DNA from 4 places in the Pseudoalteromonas sp. CR1 genome. Region 3 is predicted to be linked to each of the others. Evidence: predicted binding sites of a transcription regulator. Region 3 holds the regulator's gene; each other region holds the start of a gene.

Region 1 (4,876 bases), on a different contig from region 3:
GCCGTCCTGATATGGCACAAGCCGGTGGTTCTGAGCCACAAAACCTTGCTGCTGCACTTGATAGCGTTACTGCTTGGTTAACTGAGCGTACTTAAGCCTAAGTGGCGTTAATTGTACAAAAGTATGGCGGCACGTCGGTTGGTTCAATAGAGCGAATAGAAGCGGTCGCCGACCTTGTTGTTAAAACTAGGCAACAAGGTCATCAAGTGGTTGTGGTTCTCTCGGCTATGTCGGGAGAAACCAACCGCTTAATTAATCTTGCCAAACAAATAGATTCCCGTCCAAGCAACCGAGAACTCGACGTGCTAATTAGTACCGGCGAGCAAGTATCGGTTTCGTTATTGGCTATGGCTATAATCAAACGCGGCCACTCAGCCGTAAGCCTATTGGCCGATCAAGTTAATATTCAAACCGATAATATGTTTGGTAGAGCCCGCATTACAGACATTGCAGCTACACGTTTAAAGCATGAGCTTGAGCATAACCGTATTGCTATTATTGCCGGGTTTCAGGGGCGTGATGTTGAAGGCAATATAACAACCCTTGGCAGAGGCGGTACTGATACGTCGGCGGTAGAAATAGCTGCGGCTATAAAAGCCGACGAATGTCAGATCTATACCGATGTTGACGGCGTATATACTACAGATCCTCGGATTGAACCTAACGCACGAAGAATGAGTAAAGTGACCTTTGCTGAAATGCTAGAGTTGGCAAGCTTAGGTGCTAAAGTATTGCATATTCGTTCTGTTGAGGCGGCGGGTAAACACAATGTTCCACTAAGGGTGCTTTCGAGCTTTAATCCCGATGAAGGGACATTGATTACGTTTGAGGAAAACGACATGCCAAGTAAAGTTGTTTCGGGTATTGCATTTAACTCAGATGAGTGCTTAATTAAGGTACAGGGTGTACATAGTGGCACTCAAAATCTTGTAAAAATATTGAAACTTTTTGCTGATAACGGCATCGAAATAGATATGATTAATCAAGTTAATCATATCTTTGAAAAAATAGACTATGCTTTTACTGTGCACTCGAATGACTACCTGCAAGCACTTGAATTACTAACCGAGAAAAAGGTGTCCTTAGGTGCTGAAAATATAAGCGGGATAACAACCATAGCAAAAGTATCTGCTGTTGGTATGGGCATGAAATCGCACTGGGGTGTTGCTAGTTTATTTTTTGATGCATTGGCGCAGGAAAATATTAACGTGGTTTTAGTGTCTACTTCAGAGATTAAAATCTCTGTTTTAATAGATGAAAAGTACCTTGAGTTGGCAGTTCGTGCATTACACAAAGCATTTTTAACGTAAAGTAGATAGATAGTGAGTTTTTACTTACTTTTTAGTCTATTTTTCATTAATATGGATAAGCGGAATCTTATAATTTTAATTGGAACATGGGAGCAAGAGAATGCTAATACTAACTCGTAGAGTAGGTGAAACCCTTATGATCGGTGACGAAGTAACAGTGACCGTTTTAGGTGTTAAAGGAAATCAAGTTCGAATTGGTGTAAACGCACCAAAAGACGTATCAGTGCATCGTGAAGAAATTTACATGCGTATACAAGCTGAAAAGTCTAACCCTAATCCGGGCAATGCTTAATCAACACGTATACCTAGCTAAATAAATTATTTAGTTAAGTCAAAAAGCCACTCATTGAGTGGCTTTTTTGTTTATAAAATCGAGCATTTCATCTGTGAGTATTTGCTTTGAAATATATTGCAGGCTGTTTTTATTTTTAATTAACACGCCCCGTGGCGTTTCAATTACCTCAGCGATGTCTTGCCAAGCTAGTTGGTAGCTTTTGTAATGGTTTGCCGATTTAATGCCTTCATCATCAAAAGTGAGTGTAACCTCAGAACCTGATGCTCGGCTAAACATTTGTCTGGTCACCCACCATGGCCTGCGGTAATAAAAAGCAACGCATTCAAGCACAGCAACCATGATCAAAAATGTTCCTAAATAATGATCAGCTAAACCGTAAATGCTAAATAAACCAAGCGAGACTAACAGTACCAGTAAAAAGTACTTAGGTTGTGCGCGTTTGCTGTAAGGAAGTGACTCGTCAAAGCATTCGTAAAAGTAGGGTTTATCAAGTGTGTAGGTGGTTGAAAATGACATAGTGCCTTGCTTTAAAAATCGTTTTATATATTTTAGCAAGTTCGCTTATGAATGAGCAGCTTTATAATGCGTGCATTTATTTTAGGCACAAAAAAACGGCTTAAGAGCCGTTTTTTTAATAATATACTAACGATTAACAGTTAGTTTCTTCAGCGTTTACGCCTTCTTTCACTTCTTCGCACGTATCTTCAACAGAATTTTGTACATCTGTTACTACTTCATCGATACGTTCACCGGCTTCTTCTGCGTTGTTATCTTGACAACCCATGATGAAAAAACTTGCGAAAAGACCAATTAGTGCTGCTTTTAAAGTTGTAGAGTTCATAATGTAATTCCTTGTAAATAAATAAAATTGTAGTGTTAGTTGAGTATATGCCTACCTGGGCGATTTACCACGTAGCGCACCCGAAACTAACGAAATAACTAAAAGTACTATAAAAATAAAGAATATAATTTTTGCTATACCAGCTGCGGCACCTGCTATGCCACCAAAACCCAACACTGCAGCGATTAAAGCAATAACTAAAAATGTGATTGTCCAGCGTAACATTGTTTTCTCCTTGGTTATCAAATTTGTACACAATAGTTAATGCCAGTACTGTGCCATAATGTATTTTTGTTTTATATCAGTATCTTGCGTGTTTTTGTTTGTTTTTTGACTTTGTTAAATTGGTAACTTTTACGTTGGGTTGTGTAACTTATTCACACACAAGTATAGGTTGCAATTTAAAGATGCTTAAAAAAGCCTCTCTTGGTAAGACCAATTAACAAGTTTGTTTTTTTCTACACATTATGAGTGATTTTAGGTTCAGTAAAGTACGGGGAATTCGGCTTTGTTAAAAATTCAGCTATAGCTTATAAATATAGTGAGTATTTTTTGTGTGTATTATGGGGTGTTGATGGGTAAGGGTTTTTACTCTGGTTAATAAATTTGGTTATATGTTATTTTTATTTTAATTGGTTTTACCAATTTACAATGGCTAGACAAAGATATTTGTTTTGTTATTATCTAGTGAATAAATATTTAACTAAATCGACTTTTTATTTTCGATATGGGTTTCAAGGGGAGAAAAATGGATATAGGTGCTGTACTTACAACCGCTGGTAGCTTAATGCTGACAGGTATGGTTGGAGTGTTTGTCTTTCTTTCGATATTAATTGGCGCAGTTACAATAATGTCTAACTTAGTGGCGCGTTTTAGCCCTGCTGAAGTTGCGACTCCAGTTAAGTCACCATCGTTTAAATCTCAAGGTGTGCCAAATGAGCACATCGCTGCTATTAGTGCTGCCATTGCTCAGTACAAATCAAATAACAAATAAGGGGCACACATGGCTAAATTAAAATTAACAGAATTGGTTCTTCGTGATGCGCATCAGTCATTACTTGCCACGCGTATGCGCTTAGATGACATGCTACCGATTGCAAGTAAATTAGATGATGCAGGTTACTGGTCAATTGAATCGTGGGGCGGTGCGACCTTTGATTCTTGTATTCGTTATTTAGGTGAAGATCCGTGGGAACGTATTCGTGCGCTTAAAAAAGCGATGCCAAATACTAAGCAGCAAATGCTATTACGCGGTCAAAACTTATTAGGTTACCGCCATTATGCTGACGATGTTGTTGAAAAGTTTGTTGAGCGCGCACACAAAAACGGTGTTGATGTGTTTCGTATTTTTGATGCAATGAATGATGTACGTAACCTAGAAACAGCCATTAAAGCAGCTGTTAAGGTAGGTGCTCATGCTCAAGGTACTATTTCGTATACGGTAAGCCCTGTTCATACACTTGATATGTGGTTAACGCTAGCCAAGCAATTAGAAGAGCTGGGTTGTCATTCAATTTGTATTAAAGATATGGCGGGTTTGTTAAAGCCATATGACGCAGAAGAGCTTATAAAAGCGCTGAAAGAAACAGTGTCGATTCCAATTGCTATGCAATGCCATGCTACAACAGGTTTAAGTACTGCTACGTACCAAAAAGCGATTGATGCAGGTATTGATATGCTTGATACCGCTATCTCGTCTATGAGTATGACTTACGGTCACTCAGCAACAGAAACCATTGTAGCAATTGTTGAAGGTACAGCGCGAGATACTGAGCTTGACTTAAACCAACTTGAAGAAATTGCAGCTTACTTTAGAGATGTTCGTAAAAAATATGCAGCGTTTGAAGGGAGTTTAAAAGGCGTAGATGGACGTATTTTACTCGCTCAAGTACCAGGTGGCATGTTAACTAACATGGAAAACCAACTTAAAGAGCAAGGTGCCGCTGATAAGCTTAACGAAGTACTACTTGAAATACCGCGTGTACGCGAAGACTTAGGCTTTATTCCTCTTGTTACACCAACATCACAAATTGTGGGTACTCAAGCTGTACTTAATGTGCTGACAGGTGAGCGTTATAAAACTATCACTAAAGAAACCGCAGGCGTTTTAAAAGGCGAATATGGTTTAACACCAGCTCCAATGAATAAAGAGCTGCAAGAGCGCGTACTCAATGGCAGCGACGTTATTACGTGTCGCCCTGCTGATAACATTGCTCCTGAGCTGGAAACACTTGAAGCTGAGCTATTAAAAGAAGCACAAGAGCAAGGTTTAACGCTTGCTGAGGATAAAATAGACGACGTACTTACTTATGCGTTATTCCCACAGGTTGGTTTAAAATTCATCAAAAACCGTAATAATCCTGATGCATTTGAACCGGTACCAAGCGAAGAAAATAACACAAGTAAATCGCCAGCTAAGACATCAGCAAG
Region 2 (4,876 bases), on a different contig from region 3:
TGCTGTTTCAATATTTGACGATTGCGTGTTGGTGATTGGTGTTTGTTGCGTCTGACTTTTTGAGCTGACCGGTAATGCGGGTATCATATCAGTATCAATATATTGCTCAGGGTGAAGTACTAAGACATTACGGATCACATTTTCGAGCTGCCTTACATTACCTGGCCAACTGTACTGCATAATCAGCTGCTTTACCCCCTCCGAAATACTTTTATAAGGATGATTTTCTTCCAATGCGAGTTTTTCAAACAAGGCTTCGGCAATTTCGATAATATCGGCTCCGCGCTCTCTAAGTGGTGGCAGCTCTATCGGAATAACATGGAGTCGGTAATATAAATCTTCTCTAAAACGGCCGTTTTCTACTTCAATAAGAGGATCTTTATTAGTTGCACAAACAAATCTAACGTCAACTTTTACTTCTTTTTCACTGCCAACTTGCTGGTAACTCCCTGTTTGTATAAATCGCAGAAGTTTACTTTGCAAATTAATATCCATCTCACACAATTCATCTAAAAACAGCGTTCCCCCGTTGGCCTGCCCTGCAGCACCCACTCTATTGGCAATAGCGCCAGTAAACGCTCCCTTTAGATGTCCAAAAATTTCACTTTCAATTAAATCCTTTGGTATTGCGGCACAATTTAAGGCGACAAAGGGTTGATTAGCTCGATTAGACGCTTGGTGAACAGCTCGTGCGCACAACTCTTTACCCGTACCACTTTCACCTGTTATGAAAATAGTGGCCTTGCAGGCAGACGCCGAGCTTATAATTTTATAAACGGTCTGCATTTGCTTTGAGCTGCCAATCAAATCAAAGTATTTTCCGTTTTCGTATTTGTTTTTATATTGTGTAACGGTTTGCTTTAAGTTTTTAATTTTCAGTGCGTTGTTAACCGTTATTCTAAAGCGCTCTGCTTCTATTGGTTTTTCTAAAAAGTCGCTCGCGCCTAATTTTATTGCCTGAATGGCTATTTCTTTTGTTGCATTCCCAGTTAATACAACAACTTGAGGCGAATTATCGGGTTCTAACGTCGCTAAAATATCAAGCCCATTCATATCTGGTAGCATAACATCCAGCACTATAAGGTCTGGGTGAACTTTATTTATGATGTCTATGGCTGTTTGGCCGTCACTTGCCACAAGGGTGTTAACACCGGTTGATAGTAAATAAGATTGGTACATCATTGCTAAAGACTGCGTATCTTCAACGATTAAAACTGTGGGTAGCATAAAGACGTCTCAGTTGGCGAGTAGCTGTTAATTCAATAAGATAGAATGTATGCTTATAATATAGCTATAAAGTCCCACGTAATGCAAATTCAGTTAATTATAATTAATGAGGCGTCATCAATTTCTTTAGAAAGGGTAAATTGTGAGTTTCTCCATAAACAATGTGCAAATTCCTCAGACGTTTGACAACCTTGAAGAATAATTCCACCTTTGATATAAAAAGAAACTTAAAATAGCGGTAATACCCAGTAAGCCGCCTCGGCTCTGTGTGACTATAACGCCAGAAATAGCTAACAACAAACCTACGGCTGCAAATATAGGACGACATTTATTCGCACCTTTATCAAACAGTTCTGCTGCCAAAAAGGACACTGGAAACATCAACACTAACGATAGATCGTTAGGGTCTCCTAATTGCGAGCGATACTCACGAGAAATAGTGACACGTGTTCCCTCAACCTAACCAATGCCATTCATTTTGTTAATTAACGCAGCCACAGCAACCAAAATACCCGAAATCATTATGCCCATTCGCACTAAACTAAAATGCGAAAATCGGATTAACCACCAGCTAATGGCAAATACTATTATAAATACTTTCACTAGCACACCGGCCCAGTACTCTATTGCCATGCCTTTATTAGAGGCGCTAAACACGCAAACGGCAAGCCATTTTCGTTAAGTAAATACAAACCATTGCCTTGCACACTGGCATCGTCTGCATTTGTTACGCTGTATAGTGAAGTATCAAACGCTTCTGTCGGTGCTTGGCTAGGACACGATTCGAATGGTTGACTAAGCACAGCGCACGGAAATGCAAGTAAGCACGCAGTTGCAAATTTGTTTAGTTTCATAATTTAGCCCCTAATGAATTTAGTGTTTAAACCATTGCAGGGTCCATTCCAAAACTTAAGCTATTGAAAATCAATATGTAAAATATAAACAACTTAAGATTCATGCATCTTGCAATAGATTCAGTTGCATTTTGCAAAATACACAAGCGCGTGTAGAAGAGAGGTTTTTATGTTTACTTATACTTCATGCTCTGGCTTTGTTTAATGAATATGCTTTAATAAAATGATTATATTGAAAGCAGTGACAACTATTTTTAAGACTAAAACGACTAACTGGGGTGTTAGTCTGTGCGATTTAATCTAAAACTCAACGTGATATAAGGAATTAATATGAGCATTATGTTCGATATGTTTTTATGGCTAATAATTGATACGGCCTTTGGTTTTTTATTTTATTCAACCGGCTGCCTCGTGCTAAAGGGAGTCACTTTTGGTAGTTATAATATTCAATTTAAGGATTTTGCTAGTTTTAAAAAAGGTAAGTCAAAAAAAGTCATATCAATTATTATTCTGGGCGTTAGTTTTCATTTAGCTTTGTTTACTCTTTTTGTCTATATAAATAATCAATAACTTAGTGATAAAATCTGTAATCACTAGCCCTAACTTGGGTTCTTATTACTCATGTAATGTGCGCTGTATGCAACGTAGTTTTAGCTTAACCTTCAAACTCCCACCTATACGGTCCTCTATTAAGTAACTTGTGCATTATTAGTCCCAGATACATTTAAACTGCACTAATTAATACAAACCTTGCACCAAAAAAGCACTATATTTGATTCTATTATTTACAAAAAACATTAATAACCCTATTAATCAGTAACTTATTTTTATGGCTAGGTTATTGCTTTAATAAAATACAAGTCCGTTATTTTAACGGCATAAATTTAGGTTGTTATGACCACAGGCAAAGAAGCCCGCTCGCAGTTACATGAATTTGTATCTGAGGCGGGCTTTTTTGTTTTTAAAATTTAAACCGTCACATTAAGGAATGCCTAATGCAAACCTCGCAAAAAATACTCATTATCGGCAATGGTATGGTCGGACATCATTTTGTTGAGCAAATGCGTCAAAGCGATGACAAAGCAAATATTACAGTACTTTGTGGAGAAGCAAATCTTGCATACGACCGCGTTTATTTATCAAGCGTGTTTGATGGCAAAACAGCCGCCGATTTAGCACTAACAACTTTAGATAACTATCAACAACTTAATATTAATGTGCATACTAAACAGTGGGTTGAAGGCATTGATAGAAAAAACAAAGTAGTAACCACTCAAACTGGCGATCAATACCCGTACGATAAGCTTGTACTTGCTACGGGCTCTTTCCCGTTTGTACCGCCAATTAAGGGGAACGATCAACCCCATTGCCTGGTTTATCGCACCCTAGAGGATTTAGAGCAAATAAAAGCCAGTGCCGCAGCCAGTAAAAATGGTGTAGTAATTGGTGGTGGTTTATTAGGACTTGAAGCCGCAAACGCCATTAAACAATTAGGGCTTGATACGCATGTTGTTGAGTTTGCACCGCAGCTTATGGCTGTACAGCTCGACGGGCAAGGCGGCACGCTATTAAAAAATAAAATAGAAAAACTAGGCGTTACTGTTCATACCTCAAAAGCAACCAGCGAAATAGTTAAAGGTGAAACTAGCCGCTTTAGATTAAACTTTTCAGACGGTACGTTTTTAGAAACCGACTTAATTTTGTTCTCTGCCGGTATTCGCCCTTATGATCAACTGGGCAAAGTGGCTGAACTAGAACTTGGCGAGCGTGGCGGCATTATTATTAATAACCAATGCCTAACCTCAGACCCTGATATTTTAGCTATTGGCGAATGTGCCTTGTGGGACAAAAAACTATTTGGTTTAGTGGCACCTGGCTACAACATGGCCCGCGTTGCAGCAAGCCAGCTAAGTGGCGGCAAACTTGAATTTTCAGGTGCCGATATGAGCACTAAATTAAAACTGCTCGGTGTTGAAGTAGGATCTATTGGCGACGCCCATGCAAAAACACCCAACTGCAAAGAGCTTATTTACCAAGATCCAATTAGAGACTGCTATAAAAAAATCATTCTAAATGAAACCGGCGATAAGCTGCTTGGTGCAGTACTTGTTGGCGATACTAGTGATTACGATACGCTACTGCAGTACATGTTAAACGACATGGCCTTACCAGAACATCCTGAGTGTTTAATTTTACCAGACAGCGCTGGCGCACCTTCATTAGCGGGCAGCGCCCTACCCGATACCGCCACCATTTGCTCGTGTCATAACGTGAGTAAAGGCGACATTGTGGGTGCTATTGATGGTGGCTCATGCGATTTAGCTGCTGTTAAATCGTGCACAAAAGCAGCCAGTGGTTGTGGTGGCTGTGCCGCTTTACTTAAATCGGTAGTAGATGATGAGCTAGCTAGTCGTGGTGTTGAAGTCAACAACCATGTGTGCGAGCACTTCGCGTATTCGCGCCAAGAGCTACTGCATATGGTTAAAGTAGAAAGCATTAAAACCTTTGATGATTTATTAGCTAAACACGGCAGTGGACATCATGGTTGTGAAATATGTAAACCTGCAGTCGCTTCTATTTTAGCCTCAACGTGGAATGACTTTATTTTAGAACCTGCCCATGTTGGCTTGCAAGATACTAACGACACTTACCTTGCTAATATGCAAAAAGACGGTTCGTACTCTGTAGTACCTCGTATTGCAGGCGGCGAAATAACACCCGACAAACTCATTGTCATTGGCCAAGTAGCAAAAGACTTTAACCTTTATTGTAAAGTGACTGGTGGACAGCGTATC
Region 3 (4,876 bases):
GATCACCGGTAAAGGCCTCGAAGCCGATTTAAAAACCGAAGTGATAAAACTAATTAACCATACGCGAACTATTTATTATGACCAATAAACTATTAACACTCTTTATTATTCCAACATTTATACTTGCACTCGGTGCAAATGCTGCTGAACCAACGGCGCCACTTGCTGCAAATCAAATTTCGATTAGTGCAGATAAGCAAGAAGGTCAACTGAAAGAAAATGTAGGTATATTCGAAAAAAACGTTGAAATTATTCACGGCGACAGAAAAATTACTGCTGACCGCCTAGAAGTGCATAAACGCGATGAATTGGGTGATAACAAGCAACTGTTAATTGCCACAGGTACACCCGCTTATTTTGAAGAAAAACAAGCCAACGGCACAATAATGAGCGCCAGCGCTAATGAAGTTAGATACGATGTTTCTAAACGTTTTTTAACATTAATTGGAGATGCACAGGTCTCTCAAGCTGGGCAAAAAATGAATGCAAAAAGCATTACCTACGATATTGAGCAACAACTCATTAGCGCCGAAAAAGATGAAAGCTCAACTGACCGCGTGCACACCATTTTAGTACCTGTGGAGCCAAAAAAAAGCGATAAAGGTCAGCCATGAGTACATTAAAAGCAGAGCTATTAGCCAAAAGCTACAAAGGCCGAGAAGTCGTTAAAAATGTAGGCTTAGAAGTTAAAGCCGGTAGCATAGTGGGTTTACTTGGTCCAAACGGTGCGGGTAAAACCACCACGTTTTATATGATTGTAGGCTTAGTCCCTAGCGATAAAGGTAAAATATCTATCGACGAGAACGATATTACTCTTTTACCTATGCACAGTCGTGCTAGATTAGGCATTGGCTACTTGCCGCAAGAGTCGTCTATATTCAGAAAGTTAACCGTATATCAAAACTTAATGGCTATTTTAGAAACTCGAAAGGAGCTCACTAAGCAAGCCAGAGAAGATACACTTAATAATCTATTGGATGAATTTAGCATTCAACACATTCGCGACAGTAAAGGTATGGCACTATCGGGCGGAGAGCGTCGCCGAGTAGAGATTGCACGTGCTTTAGCTGCAGATCCAAAGTTTATTTTATTAGACGAACCGTTTGCCGGCGTTGACCCTATTTCAGTGTTGGATATTAAAAAAATTATTGAACACCTTAAAAACCGTGGTATTGGTGTATTAATAACAGACCATAATGTAAGAGAAACCCTTGATGTTTGCGAAAAAGCCTACATTGTTTCTCATGGGGAACTGATTGCTTCTGGTGCCCCTGAACACGTATTAAACGATAAAACTGTACGCGATGTATATTTAGGCGAGCAATTTAGGCTGTAACATTTACGCCTTATTTGTATGCATCTGCTAGTATTAATTATAACAACTTAAAAGGATTGTTAGAGATACATGAGGCAATCACTACAGCTGCGCATGGGCCAGCAACTTACAATGACACCTCAGTTGCAACAAGCTATTCGCTTGCTGCAATTAAGCACATTGGATCTTCAGCAAGAAATACAAGAAGCGCTCGACAGCAACCCATTACTTGAGGTTGAGGAGCAAGACTATGCCGATGACCTAGCAGGCAAAAATGAGCAAAAAGCAGATAATGATGAAGTGACAGTAAGTGCATCTGCCGATGAAGCCCCCAGTGAGTATGAACAAGACAGTGGTGAAGCCCTTGCAAAAGATACCGTCAGTGACGACATGGCAATGGACGTTAGCTGGGATGAGTACATGAGTGCCGCCCCAGCATCGTCTTCAGGCCCCATGCCTGAAGATGAGTCTATTTATCAAGGTGCATCGACTGAAACGCTTCACGAATACTTAATGTGGCAATTACAACTAACGCCATTTAGCCCTACGGATGAAGCGATTGCTATTGCAATAGTTGAAGCCGTGGACGACTCAGGCATATTAACCCTCAGCTGTGAAGAAATTTTAGAGAGCTTTAATCAAGATAACGACGATGACGTTGAGGTTGAACTTGATGAAATAGAAGCAGTTTTAAAGCGTATTCAATTATTTGACCCTGTTGGTATTGCAGCACGAAGCTTACAAGAATGTTTATGTATTCAGTTAAATCAATTTGATAAAGGCACCCCTTTTATTGACGAAACAAAAATGATTTTAACCGAGCACATAGATTTGTTAGCTGCTCGCGACTATCGTACATTAATGAAAAAAACGAAGCTCAAAGAAGATGAGCTTAAAGAAGTAATGACACTTATTCATACGCTTAACCCAAAGCCTGCAGACACAATAGTGCGAGAAGAGTCTGAATATGTAATACCAGATGTGTCAGTTAAGAAAATTAAAGGCCGCTGGGTGGTTGAACTAAACCCAGACAGCATGCCAAAAATTCGTGTAAACAGCCAATATGCTGCAATGTCGCGTACAGTTAAGTCGAGCGGTGATAGCCAGTTTATTCGCTCACATTTACAAGAAGCTAAATGGTTTATTAAAAGTTTAGAAAGCAGAAACGACACGCTTTTAAAAGTAACTAACTGTATCGTAAAGCAACAACAAGGTTTTTTTGAACACGGTCCAGAAGCCATGAAACCTATGGTTTTAAATGATGTAGCCGAAATGGTAGAAATGCACGAATCGACAATTTCGCGCGTAACGACTCAAAAGTACATGCACACACCGCGTGGAATATTTGAGCTTAAATACTTTTTCTCAAGCCATGTAAGCACCGAAAATGGTGGAGAATGTTCATCCACAGCGATACGAGCACTTATCAAAAAACTAATCGCAGCAGAAAACTCAGCAAAACCATTGAGTGATAGCAAAATTGCGGATATATTGGCTGAGCAAGGAATTAAAGTAGCAAGACGTACAATCGCAAAATACCGCGAATCTCTTGCTATTCCACCGTCAAATCAGCGAAAGAGTCTGATCTAAGACGCTAAACAAAGAGGGTAATGCTTATGCAACTAAATTTAACTGGTCGTCATGTAGAACTAACTGATTCATTAAGAGACTATATAAATACCAAATTTGCGAAGCTAGAAAGGCACTCTGATCATATTAATAATGTTCATGTCATTCTTGATATAGAAAAATTAAATCAAAAAGCAGAAGCAACTATTCATGTAAGTGGCGCTGAATTATTCGCATCCACTGAACATCAAGATATGTATGCAGCGATTGATTCATTGATTGATAAGCTTGACCGTCAAGTAATTAAACACAAAGAGAAGCTTGCTCGACACTAATATGATGAAACTAAGTTCACTTATATGCCAGGACTGCAGCAAAGCTGCGGTCCTTTTTAATAGTAAAAAAAGAATTTTAGAGTTTATTAGCGAGCTTGCTCACGATAAATTACCGTATTTGTCTCAACAAGATATTTTGGGCGCTTTATTAACTCGCGAAAAGCTAGGTAGCACAGGAATAGGAAGAGGCATAGCTATTCCACATGGTCGAATGAGCGGCGCACAAGAACCTTTAGCATTAGTATTAGTAAGTGAAACACCGATTAACTTTGATGCTATAGACAATCGACCAGTTGATATTTTTGTTGCACTCATCGTACCTGATGGTGATAACCAGCAACACTTAAAGACGCTAGCGACGATAGCTGATAAACTAAAAAACAAAGAATTTTGCAAACAGCTACGCTGTGCTAAATCGGACGCCGAGCTGTATCAAATTATTGTTGACCAATCGTAATAAATTTAAAGGGTGATTAATGGAGTTGATTATCATAAGTGGCCGTTCTGGTTCTGGTAAGTCGGTTGCTTTACGCGTTGTTGAAGATCTAGGTTATTATTGCGTAGATAACATCCCTGTAAATTTATTACCTTCTTTGGTAAGAAGCGTTTCTGATAACTACGATAAAATCGCCGTTAGCATCGATGTGCGAAACTTGCCAAAAGAACAAGATGAATTTAATCACATTATTGAATATTTACCGGGTTTTACAAAACCAACACTATTTTATTTAGACAGTGAAGATCAAACATTAATAAAACGTTTTTCAGAAACAAGACGTTTGCACCCTCTATCAATCGATTCGCTTCCGCTTGATTTAGCCATAAAAAAAGAAAAAGAACTACTTGACGTGCTAACTACTCGTGCCGATTACATGATAGATACCAGCGACTTGAGTGTTCATCAACTCGCTGAATCGATTCGTGAAAAAATATTAGGTAAAAAAGACAAGCAGCTGATTGTCACATTTGAATCATTTGGTTTTAAACATGGTATACCTAAAGAAGCAGACTACGTATTTGATGCACGTTTTTTACCTAACCCACATTGGGAGCCTGAACTAAAACCACTCAATGGTTTAGACCAGCCAGTAAAAGATTATTTAGCTAGCCACAGCATAGTTCAAAAGTTCACATGGCAAATACAAACTTTTGTGCAAACCTGGTTGCCTCATTTAGAACGCAATAACCGTAGCTACTTAACGATTGCTATTGGTTGTACTGGCGGACAACATCGCTCTGTATATTTAGCGCAAACAATTGGTGAAAGCTTTGCAGTTACGCATCCTAATGTAAAAATACGCCACAGAGAACAAGAAAAATAATTTATATAAACTAATAACCTGTTCAGCTTTGATAGAGTAATGTATGCGTATAGAAGACACTTTTTTAATACAAAATAAATTAGGGCTACATGCCAGAGCTGCGACAGTATTGGCTCAACTTGCTGTTAAATTTGATGCTTCAATCACTTTATTTCAAGATGACAAAGAAGCTGCTGGTGATAGTGTATTAGCACTGATGCTACTTGAAAGTAGCCAAGGTAAAGAAGTTAAAGTGGTATGTGAAGGGCCTGATGCAAAACAAGCTTTAAATGCCATTGGAGAGCTTATTTCGCAACGATTTAACGAGCAAGAGTAACGTTAATTTTTAACAATTA
Region 4 (4,876 bases), on a different contig from region 3:
CACCATCAATAAGCGCCTGCTGAGCATTACGAACAATATTCAAAACAACTTGTTGTATTTTGCTCTGATCAATAAACACATCAGGGATACTAGGGTCGTAGTCTTTTTTCAATTCGATATTTGTACAATTATCGAGTGTGCTTAACTTCACAACCGACTCTAACGCTTGGTGTATATTAACGTAAGATTTTTGCGGAAGCTGATTAGGCCCTAAAAGTCTATCTACTAATTCACGTAATCTGTCTGCTTGCTCTATAATGAGCTCAGCGCATTGATTTCTTTCTTGCTGATCAACCTCATATTGCAATAACTGCGCCGCTCCGCGGATTCCACCCAAAGGATTTTTAATTTCGTGGGCTAAGCCTCTTATTAAATTGCGTGCAGCTTGGTATTGGTGCATTTGATTTGAGGCCTGATCGTGTTTTATTTCGTCGTCTGTTTGGCGACACTCTAATAAAATATAAGCAATCCCTTTAAAGTTAATTCGTCTTGAATTAACGCTTACTTTGGCATGGCGAGAATCGCTAAACACCACGTCAGCTCTGTGTTGTTGGCAATCAACACCATCAATTAATGAAAACTGCGCTATTCGTTTTAAGTCAATTGAATGGTAATTAAAAAGGGTATCAAAGGGCTGTTTCAATAAGCGTTTAGTAGCAAGCCCAAGTAACTCACTGGTACTGGTATTTGCATAAACAACCGTAAAGTTTTTATCGAGAAGCATGACCGACGTTGTTTGATTTTGCCATATGGCATCAAGTAATTCAGGGCTAAAATTTTCGTTATTAATCATGTTTGCACCATTTTAGTGCGCAGGTGTTTGCAGGCCAGGTTTTATCTAAAATGAGCTGCTGCGCCTAAGTATTAAGTTTCGCTTTAATTGCCATGGGTTTTGCCTTTTCTGCGCATATTAAATATACGAGGCTCGCTCACAGCGATAATTTGGTTTTTCTCGTTAAACAGCCTCAGTTGAAGCATGTGTTCACCGGCTTCAACATCAGCAATTGCAAATACGGAGTTGTTTATTGCAGGGCCGTTTGCTTCTCCATTAACAAGCAATTGAATGGTATACCCTGTTTTAAAGCTCGGGATTACCCGGCTGGTGACGTATATTGTTCCGGTATTTTCATGAATGGTTTGATTGTGCTCAGGTGACGTAATGGCAATACCAAACCCTGTTTTTTTAGTATGGGATTGGCTGCTGAGAGTCGCTATATCTTTAGCGGGTATAGTTAAACTTTGGCTAGAGAGTTTGACCTCTGTAGCACCTTTACGCGGTGTATCTGAAAACACTAAAACGCCATTTTGATCCTTCCAAGCGTAAATTCTTTTTTCACCCGCATAACCATAATTACTTAATCCTAAAGTAATCATTAGCAATAAAATCTTACTATTCACACTGCTACCCTGCAATTTTTATGATGGCTTAACTTTAGTGGAGTTTGATTTAATTTACCATTAAAAAAGCCCGCTTAGCGGGCTTGAGAACACACATTCTTTTACAGTGTTAAATTAACAGCTGTAGTACATTTCAAACTCAACTGGGTGAGTTGTCATGTTAAGCTTTTCAACTTCTTGACCCTTAAGTGCAATGTAAGCATCAATTAGGTCATCAGTGAATACACCACCTTGAGTTAAAAACTCACGGTCAGCACTTAGTGCATCGAGTGCTTCACCAAGTGAAGATGCAACTTGTGGAATTTCTGCTGCTTCTTCTGCTGGTAAGTCATATAAATCTTTATCCATTGCATCGCCAGGGTGGATCTTGTTTTTGATACCATCAAGGCCAGCCATAAGCATTGCTGAGAAAGCAAGGTATGGGTTAGCTGTTGGATCTGGGAAACGTACTTCAATACGACGACCTTTCGCAGATGGTACCACTGGGATACGAATTGAAGCAGAACGGTTACGTGCAGAGTATGCAAGCATTACTGGCGCTTCAAAGCCCGGTACTAAACGTTTGTACGAGTTAGTTGATGCGTTAGCAAATGCGTTAATAGCTTTAGCATGCTTGATAATGCCGCCAATGTAGTAAAGCGCCTCTTCAGATAGGCCGCCGTACTTATCGCCTGCAAACAAGTTTACACCGTCTTTAGCTAAAGACTGGTGACAGTGCATACCAGAACCGTTATCACCAACAATTGGCTTAGGCATAAATGTAGCTGTTTTTCCGTATAAATGAGCCATGTTATGAATAACATATTTCATCTCTTGGATTTCATCCGCTTTTAAAACCATGCTGTTAAAACGCGTTGCGATTTCGTTTTGGCCAGCTGTTGCTACTTCGTGGTGATGTGCCTCTACCACTTGACCTAGTTCTTCAAGCACTAAACAAGTGGCTGAACGCCAATCTTGTGAAGAATCAACAGGTGAACAAGGGAAGTAACCGCCTTTAACACCTGGACGGTGACCAGTGTTACCGCCTTCGTAATCTTTATCTGAGTTCCATGCCGCTTCAACAGCATCAACTTTGTACATTGAACCAGACATATCTGATTTGTATTTAACATCGTCGAAAAGGAAAAACTCTGGCTCTGGCCCAAATAACACAGTATCTGCGATACCTGTAGATTTCATGTACTCTTCAGCACGTTTTGCAACAGAGCGTGGGTCACGCTCGTAACCTTGAAGTGTAGAAGGCTCTACAACGTCACAACGTACAATTAATGTCGTTTCTTCAGTGAATGGGTCAAGTTTTACTGATTCAGCAACAGGCATTAATACCATGTCTGATTCGTTAATGCCTTTCCAGCCAGCAATTGAAGAACCGTCAAACATTTTACCGTCTTCGAAAAAATCTTCATCAACTTGGTGATGAGGAATAGATACATGTTGCTCTTTACCTTTTGTATCAGTAAAGCGTAAATCAATGAACTTAACGTCATTTTCTTTAATAAAATCTAAAACCGATTGTGACATGTGTCCTCCAACTATTGGGTTTTATTATTGCTGCATAATTGCTTTGGGATTTATTAAGCTGATTTTGTGCCATTTTTATAACTCTATGTTTATAGGTTAAAAAAACTTAGTTGCTACAATGTGGGGCATAAAATGGCACCAACATGGTGCGGTTAAGTTCCACTTTGGTGCAAGCTGTGCACGCTCTATTTTGTTGTTAATTTAATCGCTCGAAATCAGCATAACCTAAATGTAAAAGAGTGCCAAAAATATCGTATAAATAGTGTAAACTGCATTTTTGAAAAAATAATGACAATTTATTTCATATAATTGTCATATATAAAACAGATACTTAGTAAAAGTATTGAGAAAGTTTTGAAAATTGTATTGGATAAACTTTCATCCATGTCATTAATGAGGGATAATATGCGCCCTTTTAAATCCTATGCTTGGACATCTCGTGAAAACGCAGATGAGTGCGTAGATCTTGCAGGATCATTGAGAATTTAATTTCTCTGAGTAAATATATGAGCATCGAACAGTTAAGAAATATAGCGATTATCGCGCACGTTGACCACGGTAAAACAACTCTGGTTGACAAACTACTTGAGCAATCAGGTACATTAGAAACACGCGGCGGTAACGAAGAGCGCGTGATGGACTCAAACGACATTGAGAAAGAACGTGGTATTACCATTTTAGCTAAAAACACAGCTATCTCTTGGAATGATTACCACATCAATATCGTAGATACCCCGGGACACGCCGATTTCGGTGGTGAAGTTGAACGCGTACTTTCGATGGCTGACTCAGTATTATTACTTGTTGATGCTCAAGAAGGTCCAATGCCACAAACGCGTTTCGTAACGCAAAAGGCATTCGCGCAAGGCTTAAAGCCAATCGTCGTTATCAATAAAATTGATAAGCCAGGTGCACGCCCTGATTGGGTTATGGATCAAATCTTTGATTTATTCGATAACCTTGGCGCAACTGACGAACAGTTAGACTTTAAAGTAATCTACGCATCAGCTATCAACGGTTGGGCAACATTAGATTTAGACGAGCCATCAGACAACATGGAACCTATGTTCAAGATGATCGTTGATGAAGTATCACCACCGGATGCAGATCCTGAAGGTGACTTCCAAATGCAAATCTCTCAGCTTGATTACAACTCGTACAAAGGTGTAATTGGTATTGGCCGTATTAAGCGCGGTTCTGTTGCGACTAACCAACAAGTGACGGTTATCAGCGCTGACGGCACGACTCGTAACGGTAAAATTGGTTCAGTACAAAGCTACTTAGGCCTTGAGCGTATCGATACTGATAAAGCTTATGCTGGTAACATCGTTACTGTAACAGGTTTAGGCGAGCTTAAGATTTCAGATACGCTTTGTTGTCCTAACAACGTTGAAGCATTACCACCACTAAGTGTTGATGAGCCAACAGTAACAATGACGTTCTCTGTAAATAACTCTCCGTTCTGTGGTAAAGAAGGTAAGTTTGTAACATCACGTAATATTCGTGAGCGTTTAGACAAAGAATTAGTACACAACGTAGCACTTCGTGTTGCAGATACAGATAACCCAGATAGCTTCCGCGTATCGGGTCGTGGTGAATTACACCTAGGTATCTTAATTGAGAACATGCGTCGTGAAGGTTACGAGCTAGCTGTTTCTCGTCCAGAAGTAATCTTACGTACTGTTGATGGTGTGTTAGAAGAACCGTATGAAACACTAACGATTGACTGTGAAGAAGAGCACCAAGGTTCTATCATGGAGCAAATTGGTCTTCGTAAAGGTGAGTTAACTGACATGGCACCAGATGGTAAAGGTCGTATGCGTATGGACTTTATGATCCCAAGCCGTGGCTTAATTGGTTTCCAAACTGAGTTCATGACATTAACGTCAGGTTCTGGCTTACTTTACCATACGTTCGATCACTACGGTCCGCACAAAGGTGGCGAGCTAGGTGTTCG

What was found. The regulator sigma-54, encoded in region 3, starts transcription at its own class of promoters, with help from an activator protein. The targets are predictions, from matches to a motif close to GTTGGCACGNNNNTNGNNT.
Region 1: the regulator sigma-54 is predicted to act here: its motif matches at 2,711-2,729, upstream of KZZ04_RS07155 (DUF1328 family protein).
Region 2: the regulator sigma-54 is predicted to act here: its motif matches at 2,910-2,928, upstream of nirB (nitrite reductase large subunit NirB).
Region 4: the regulator sigma-54 is predicted to act here: its motif matches at 2,975-2,993, upstream of glnA (glutamate--ammonia ligase).

What each region holds. Positions count from the first base shown of each region.
Region 1 is NZ_JAHXRM010000006.1:21,281-26,156, reverse strand. It holds gene alaS (alanine--tRNA ligase) at 1-95, shown strand, start outside; gene KZZ04_RS07175 (aspartate kinase) at 102-1,310, shown strand; gene csrA (carbon storage regulator CsrA) at 1,411-1,602, shown strand; gene KZZ04_RS07165 (YcxB family protein) at 1,654-2,121, opposite strand; gene KZZ04_RS07160 (hypothetical protein) at 2,255-2,446, opposite strand; gene KZZ04_RS07155 (DUF1328 family protein) at 2,498-2,671, opposite strand; gene KZZ04_RS07150 (OadG family protein) at 3,195-3,440, shown strand; gene oadA (sodium-extruding oxaloacetate decarboxylase subunit alpha) at 3,450-4,876, shown strand, end outside.
Region 2 is NZ_JAHXRM010000010.1:147,299-152,174, reverse strand. It holds gene KZZ04_RS10860 (sigma-54 dependent transcriptional regulator) at 1-1,227, opposite strand, end outside; gene KZZ04_RS21215 (hypothetical protein) at 1,687-1,830, opposite strand; gene KZZ04_RS21210 (LruC domain-containing protein) at 1,851-2,081, opposite strand; gene nirB (nitrite reductase large subunit NirB) at 3,077-4,876, shown strand, end outside.
Region 3 is NZ_JAHXRM010000001.1:15,122-19,997, reverse strand. It holds gene lptC (LPS export ABC transporter periplasmic protein LptC) at 1-88, shown strand, start outside; gene lptA (lipopolysaccharide transport periplasmic protein LptA) at 78-614, shown strand; gene lptB (LPS export ABC transporter ATP-binding protein) at 611-1,336, shown strand; gene KZZ04_RS00110 (RNA polymerase factor sigma-54) at 1,406-2,905, shown strand; gene hpf (ribosome hibernation promoting factor) at 2,932-3,219, shown strand; gene ptsN (PTS IIA-like nitrogen regulatory protein PtsN) at 3,224-3,676, shown strand; gene rapZ (RNase adapter RapZ) at 3,696-4,541, shown strand; gene KZZ04_RS00090 (HPr family phosphocarrier protein) at 4,585-4,857, shown strand.
Region 4 is NZ_JAHXRM010000014.1:37,290-42,165, forward strand. It holds gene glnL (nitrogen regulation protein NR(II)) at 1-793, opposite strand, end outside; gene KZZ04_RS12890 (DUF4124 domain-containing protein) at 877-1,398, opposite strand; gene glnA (glutamate--ammonia ligase) at 1,513-2,919, opposite strand; gene typA (translational GTPase TypA) at 3,426-4,876, shown strand, end outside.